Regions from separate parts of the Embleya sp. NBC_00888 genome, predicted to be linked through region 2. Evidence: riboswitches for the same ligand, from Rfam matches in the RefSeq annotation. Region 2 holds a riboswitch; the other holds the start of a gene.
The links. A riboswitch is a leader RNA that binds a small molecule or an ion and turns the genes downstream of it on or off. The one in region 2 is predicted to bind cobalamin.
Positions count from the first base shown of each region.

Region 1: it holds a riboswitch for cobalamin, as region 2 does, so the genes downstream of both, metE (5-methyltetrahydropteroyltriglutamate--homocysteine S-methyltransferase) here and OG948_RS16990 (cob(I)yrinic acid a,c-diamide adenosyltransferase) in region 2, are expected to answer to the same signal.

Region 1 covers NZ_CP108785.1:2,772,009-2,775,618, reverse strand. Annotated here, with positions in the region: gene OG948_RS46490 (signal peptidase I) at 1-45, shown strand, start outside; cobalamin riboswitch at 291-365, shown strand; gene OG948_RS46485 (flagellar hook-length control protein FliK) at 551-1,084, shown strand; cobalamin riboswitch at 1,293-1,513, shown strand; gene metE (5-methyltetrahydropteroyltriglutamate--homocysteine S-methyltransferase) at 1,669-3,610, shown strand, end outside.
Region 2 covers NZ_CP108784.1:4,084,998-4,088,607, reverse strand. Annotated here, with positions in the region: gene OG948_RS17000 (DUF5708 family protein) at 83-277, shown strand; gene OG948_RS16995 (Ig-like domain-containing protein) at 480-1,193, opposite strand; cobalamin riboswitch at 1,650-1,776, shown strand; gene OG948_RS16990 (cob(I)yrinic acid a,c-diamide adenosyltransferase) at 1,835-2,428, shown strand; gene OG948_RS16985 ((2Fe-2S)-binding protein) at 2,404-3,219, shown strand; gene OG948_RS16980 (hypothetical protein) at 3,588-3,610, shown strand, end outside.

The sequences.
Region 1 (3,610 bases), on a different replicon from region 2:
CGGTGGCCGTCCGTGCCGGGGTATCGGGTGGACGAACCCACCTGAGCGGCGGCGCGCGCCGGCGCCGCGGCCCACCCCCAGGCCGGCCACCGTGTCGGCCGACCTTCAGGGCGGTGCCGCTGCGGCCGACGCTTTTCGGCCGGCGCCTCCCGGGCGGCGCCTCCCACCCGGTGACGAACGGCACCGTGCGTTGCTCGCGCGACCCGTTGTACGACGAGCGGCTCATCTCGTACGCTCCGCAAGCCGACCCGGTCCGGGTCGGCGACACAACCGCATAGTTCGCAATCCAGGGGAAGCCGGTCGAAATCCGGCGCTGACCCGCAACCGTAGGCGGTGGCCGACAGGCCGCCGCGAGTCGGAATGCCTGGATTCGTACGAGTTTAAGGCTCCAGCTGTCGTGGACTGCACGCTGAAGCCCGGATTTCACGTCCGGCGGTGTCTCGTCGGCGCGATGCCGGGGGTCGGCGGTCCTGTGAGGAACATCGCTCGGCCCGGTCGGCATCGGTTTCGCCGCTCGTGCCGACGCCCGTCGCACGAAGGGAATCCGCACGTGAAATTTCGTGGGAACAAGGCTCGAATAGGCCGGCTGGTCGGGGCACTCGCCCTTCTCCTGCTGCCCGCCACCGCCCAGATCACCGTGAGCGCACCCGCCGCCTACGCCATCGACCCCACCAAGGGCTCCGCCGGCGTCTGCCCGGACGCCAACGGGGTGACCGTGATCGTCGACTTCCAGGAACTCGGCGGCGCCACGCTCACCCGCTGCGCGCCCGGCGATCAGGCCACCGGTCTGGCCGCGCTCAAGAACGCCGGCTTCCAGATCCAGGGCACGAACCGGTGGGGCGAGGCGTTCATCTGCCGGATCGAGGGCAAGCCCGGCACGGACACCGAGCCCTGCGTCAACACCCCTCCGGCGTCGGCGTATTGGTCGTACTGGCACGCGCCGAACAACGGCACCTGGACCTACAGCTCGTGGGGCGCGAGCAACCGCAAGCCCCCGCTGGGCAGCTTCGAGGGCTGGTCCTTCTCCAAGGACAAGACGTCGACCACCAACCCGCCACCGCGCGTGGCCCCCACGCGCCCGTAGGGCCGGCCGACGCCGGATCCGAAGCGAGGTCGTCTTCGGCTCCGCGACCGCGTTCGTTCCGCCGGGTCATCGCCGACGCGCGTGATTCGGTCGGAACGAACGCCGGGAACGGACCGCGCACGCCTGCCCGATCGGCGTCCGCGTCGCGCGTACCTCGTTTCACCGTCCACCGGGTGGACTCGCCTGCCGAACGCGCCCATCGCCGGCTAAGCTGACGGACGCAGTCGGTTCGCCCTGCCCGCCAGGCAGGCGCGTCGTAAGAGGGAACCCGGTGTGAATCCGGGACTGCCCCGCAGCGGTGAGTGGGAACGACCGCCGTCAACAGCACTGGGCCCGAGTCGGGCCCGGGAAGCGACGGCCAGTAGGAGTCCGCCCTTTCGGTGGACGCGCCCACGAGTCCGAAGACCTGCCACTGCCCGTGTGCCGACGAGGCGCACGGTGATCTCGGTGACCTCGTGGGCGGGTCGGCGGACAACCCGGTGGCACACGTGCGCGACAGCGCCGAAACGGCCCCGCGGCTTGCCCTCCCTTCGCGCCCTCGATCCGTCCCGGGATTCCGGAGACAGCTCGCGAAGGAGAGTTCCGTGACCACCAAGTCCGCAGCCGCGGCAACCCGCGCCACCGTGTACGGCTACCCCCGACAGGGCCCGCGCCGGGAGTTGAAGAAGGCCATCGAGGGCTACTGGGCCGGTCGGGTCACCGCCGACGGGCTTCGCGACACCGCGGCCGAACTGCGCCGCGCCAACCGCGATCGGCTCGCCGATGCCGGCGTGCACGAGGTGCCCACCGGTGACTTCTCGCTCTACGACCACGTCCTGGACACCACCGTGATGGTCGGCGCGATCCCGCCCCGCCACCGTGCGGCCGTCGAAGCCGACGCCCTGGACGGCTACTTCGCGATGGCGCGCGGCACCCAGGAGGTGGCGCCGCTGGAGATGACCAAGTGGTTCGACACGAACTACCACTACCTGGTCCCCGAACTCGGCCCCGACACCGTGTTCTCCGCGAACTCCCGCAAGCAGGTCGCCGAGTTCGAGGAGGCCGTGGCACAGGGCGTCACCGCCCGGCCCGTACTGGTCGGCCCGATCACCTATCTGCTGCTCGCCAAGCCCGCGCCCGGTGTCGCGGCCGACTTCCAGCCGCTGACCCTGTTGGACCGACTGCTGCCGGTGTACGCCGAGGTGCTCGCCGATCTGCGCGCGGCCGGCGCCGAGTGGGTGCAACTGGACGAACCCGCGCTGGTCCAGGACCGCAGCTTCGCCGAACTCAACGCCATCGCGCGCGCCTACCGCGACCTCGGCGCGCTCGCGGACCGGCCCAGGCTGCTGGTCGCCTCGTACTTCGACCGCCTCGGCGAGGCGTTGCCGATCCTGGCCAAGGCGCCGATCGAGGGGCTCGCCCTCGACTTCACCGGAGCCGCGTGCGCCAACCTGGACGCCCTGGCCGCCGTCGGCGGACTGCCCGGCAAGCGCCTGGTCGCCGGCGTCGTCGACGGGCGCAACGTGTGGATCAACGACCTCGGCAGGTCGCTGGCCACCCTGGGCACCCTGCTGGGCCTGGCCGAGCGCGTCGACGTGGCCGCGTCCTGCTCCCTGTTGCATGTGCCCCTGGACGCCGGCGACGAGCGCGATATCGACCCGCAGATCTCCCGATGGCTCGCCTTCGCCCGGCAAAAGACCGAGGAGATCGTCACGTTGGCCCGCGGCCTGGGCCAGGGCACGGACATCATCGCGACCCACCTCGCCGCCAACCGGGCCGACCTGGCCGCGCGCAAGGCCTCCGCGCTGACCCACGACCCCGCCGTACGCGCCCGCGCCGCCGCGGTCACCGACGCGGACGGCCGGCGCAGCCTGCCCTACGCCGAGCGCGCCACGACCCAACGCGCGCACCTGGGGCTGCCGTTGCTGCCCACGACCACGATCGGCTCCTTTCCGCAGACCGGCGAACTGCGCACCGCCCGCGCCGATCTGCGCGCCGGACGCATCGACGAGGCGGGCTACGAGGAACGCATCGAGTCCGAGATCCGCGACGTGATCTCCTTCCAGGAGAAGGCCGGGATCGACGTCCTGGTGCATGGCGAGGCCGAACGCAACGACATGGTGCAGTACTTCGCCGAACGACTCACCGGATACGTGGCCACCCGGCACGGCTGGGTCCAGTCCTACGGCACCCGGTACGTGCGCCCGCCGATCCTGGCCGGCGACATCTCCCGTCCCGAGCCGATGACCGTGCGCTGGACCTCGTTCGCCCAGTCGTTGTCCGACCGCCCCGTCAAGGGCATGCTCACCGGACCCGTCACGATGCTCGCGTGGTCGTTCGTGCGCGACGACCAGCCGCTCGGAACCACCGCCCGGCAGGTCGCCCTGGCGCTGCGCGACGAGGTCGACGACCTGGAGGCAGCCGGTGGTTCGGTCATCCAGGTGGACGAACCCGCGCTGCGCGAGACGTTGCCGCTGCGCGTCGCGGACCGCGCCGAATACCTGGCCTGGGCCACCGAGTCGTTCCGGCTGACCACCTCCGGCGTGC
Region 2 (3,610 bases):
CGTTCCCGCGGAGGGCGTGCCGGGCCGGGGCCCGGACCTAGCCTCATAGCCGTACCCGCAGGTCGAGTGGAGGAGGAAGACCGTGGCGAAGGCACGCGGTTCGTTGACGGCCGGCCTGTTGAGCGCGGTGGTGGGCGGAGCCCTGAAGCTGTTCGCGGACGACGTGGACACACCGGTGGTCGCGCTCGGGAAGATCGGCGTCGTGTTGCTCATCGTCGGCATCGCCGAGCTGCTGTACGGGCTCTACCAGCTCACCCAGGAGGCCCGGAAGGGCTGACCGGGGCGACACCGGCCGGACCGAGGAAGCCCGGAAGGGCCGATCGGGGGACGAGCCTGGGAAGGGCCGATCGGACCGAAGAAACGTCGGAGCAGTCGGTCGGGGGACGAGCCCCGAAAGGCCGATCAGACCGAAGAACCCCCGGAACAGCCGCCGTTCGGGGCGCAACCTCGAACAGCCGATCGAACCGACCCGGGCCCGCTCAGCCGAGCCGCCGCCGGCCCGGCCGACGGTGGGCGACGAACGCCAGGACACCCGCCCCGAGCACGGCCGAGCCGAGGAACGCCACGAGCAGCGACCCGCCGCCCGGATCGACCCCGGCGCGCGGACGCGCCGCCGACGCGGCCGAGGGTGCGCGGAGTTCGTCGACGCCGCGATGGACGCCGAGCTTGCCCGCCCGGGTCTCGACCGGCCGGCCGGACGCACCGGGGCCGGCCACCACCTCGATCCGCACGCTCGCGGTGGCCTCGCGGCCGAGCCGGTCGACGATCGTGTAGCGAAAGCTGTCGCGTCCGGTGAAGCCCGGCCCCGGCGTGTACCGCAGCACCGAATCCGCCTCGTCCCGCTGGAGCACCAGGCCGTGTTCGGGATTGGTGTACGACAGCACGACCAGCCCTTCGCCGGAGTCGCCGGCCAGGACCGGGACGTCCACCGACTGCCCGGCGCGAGTGCCCGCCCGATCGGCGACGGCACGCGGGACGGGCGGCAGGATCGCCTCGGGCTCGTCCCTCGGCCGCACCCGGTCGCCGGACCCGACGGGGCGCCCGGCGCCGGCGGTCAACAGCGCGGCGGACGGGGTGGGGCCTCCCGTTCCCGCGCCAAGGGGCCCGGCGGGTGGGGTGGCGTGTCCCGACCCGGCGCCGAAGTCCGCCGCGGAAGGGGTCGGCCGCGCCGAACCGGCATCGAAGAGCCGCACGGAGGAGGCGAGATGCCGTCCCTCGGCGCCGAACCACCCCGCGCAGGCGGCGGGATGCCCCGACCCCGCTCCGAACAGCGAAGCACAACAAGCCAGGACCACGCCCGCTCGAGGTACCCGACCCACCCGACATGCCTGACCCACCCGACGCGTCGGACCGGCTGGTTCAGGTGTTCCGGACACCGTGGACACGCATACCTCCGGCACTGATTTCCCGGCACGGCCGGATCTCGGATCGACTCACCGGCGCTCGCCGGCACCCTTCGGCGCCGATACCGCCGGGCCGACGCCGGCCGAGGGAGCCGCTCTCGGAATCCGATCCTGGGCTTCGCCCGCGCCGGTCCGGGGCTCGGCGCGCGGACCGGCGGCAAGCTTCACCCGCACGCGTGGTCCGGATCCGACGGTGGACCGGGCCCGTCGGGCGTGTCATGGTGGGAGGCGCAAGGCGACGGCGGTACGAGGAAGCCGGTGTGAATCCGGCGCGGTCCCGCCACTGTGATCGGGGAGCGACTCCCGAACCGGCCACGGCCCCCAGACGGGTCGGAAGGCCGGGAGGAGCGATGATCCGAGAGCCAGGAGACTCACGTCGTCGCCACCTCACCAACCGGGGCGGATTTCCCCGAGAGAGGCCGGTGCCGACCATGTCCTTGGTTCTGAGCCGGATCTACACCCGTACCGGCGATGCCGGCACGACCGCGCTGGGCGACAACTCCCGGACGCGCAAGACCGATCCGAGGTTGGCGGCGTACGCCGACACGGACGAGACCAACGCGGCGATCGGGGTCGTGCTCGCGCTCGGCGACCCGCAACCGCAGACACGCGCGGTATTGGCGCAACTGCAGCACGACCTGTTCGACGTCGGCGCGGACCTGTGCGCGCCGATCGCCGAGGGGGACACCCGGCTGCGGATCACCGAGGCGGACGTGGCCCGGCTGGAGGAGCACTGCGACGCGTTCAACGCGGAACTGACCGCGCTGCGTTCCTTCGTACTGCCCGGCGGCAGCCCGGCCGCGGCCCTGCTGCACGTGGCCCGCACCTCGGCCCGCCGCGCCGAGCGCTCGACCTGGGCGCTGATCGAGGCGGACGAGCGGGCGACGGCGGGCGGGGCCGCGACCGTCAACCCGCTCACCGCGCGCTACCTCAACCGGTTGTCCGACCTGCTGTTCGTCCTCGCCCGGCGGGCCAACGCCGGCGGTGCGGGTGATGTGTTGTGGCGTCCGGGCGACAGCCGCTGACCGGCGCGCGGTCGCGGTCCCACGTCGGCGGGCCGCTGCGCCGGCTCGCCGACGTGGGGCCCTACTTCGAGCTGCGGACCGGACCGATCACCGACGGCGCGGGCTTTCGGCCGTTGGCCGAGCTGTACGACCGGGCCGCGCCCGCCGCGTGGGCGGACCGGGTGGAGCACGTACGGGCCCGGCTGCGGACCGAGGAACCGCGGGTCGCCGCGTCGATCCTGTACCTGGGCGTGGCCTCACGGTTGTGGTCGGTGGCACTGGGCGCGGCGGTGCTCGGCCGGGTGGTGCCCGACCTGGATCCGGCCCGGACGTACTGGCGCTTCCCGGACGCCGGGCCGGTCGAGTTGTGGGCGCCCGATCCGGCGCCGGTGCCGGTGTCGGACGACCGTTCGGGGATCGAGCAACTTCACGACGCGGTGTTGCTCGGGCATCTGGTGCCGCTCGCCGGGGCGACCCGAGCGGTGGTGCCGGTCGCCGAGCGACTGCTGTGGGGCAACGCCGCGTCGGCCCTGGTCGGCGCGGCCCGCGTGTTGCACCGGCACCTGGCTCCGGCCGAGCCGGAACTCGTCGCGACCACACGCGTGTTCGCCGACGGCCTGTTGGCCGCCGGCCGGTTGCGCGGAACCGGCCTGCACGGTGCGCTCGGCGCGTTCCGCCGCACCACGTGCTGCCTGTACTACCGGATCCCCGGAGGCGGTACGTGCGGCGACTGCGTCTTCCACGACAAGCCGCCGCGCCCGGCCCGGACCCGGATCGGGTCGTCGGCACCGGGTCGGGGCAGCGCGGGCTGAGCATTCCCGGCCTGCGCGTTCGGTTCGCTCCGGGCACCGGGAACCGTGTGTCGGGTCCCGCGCGGAGCGGCCGACCGGGTGAATCGGTCGGACACGCCGAGCCGCGCATTCGGGTGACATTCCCGGATCCTCGGCCCGGTTGTTTCTAGCCTCGGCCTCGAGACACCGACTCCGGCATCGACGAACCCGAACGCCGTGGCCGTGTCCTCGGTCCTGCCGGGTCTGCGCCCCCGGCAGGATCGGGGAGACGGCCCCGGCCGTCGAAGGCCCGCCGAGGACGAATGACCGGGCGCCCGCGGGGCAGGCGCCAGGCGCGGTCCTCGGCGGTGACGCGAGGACATCGAGACCGTGAAGAGGAGTACGCACCGATGAGTACCCCAGGCCGAGACTC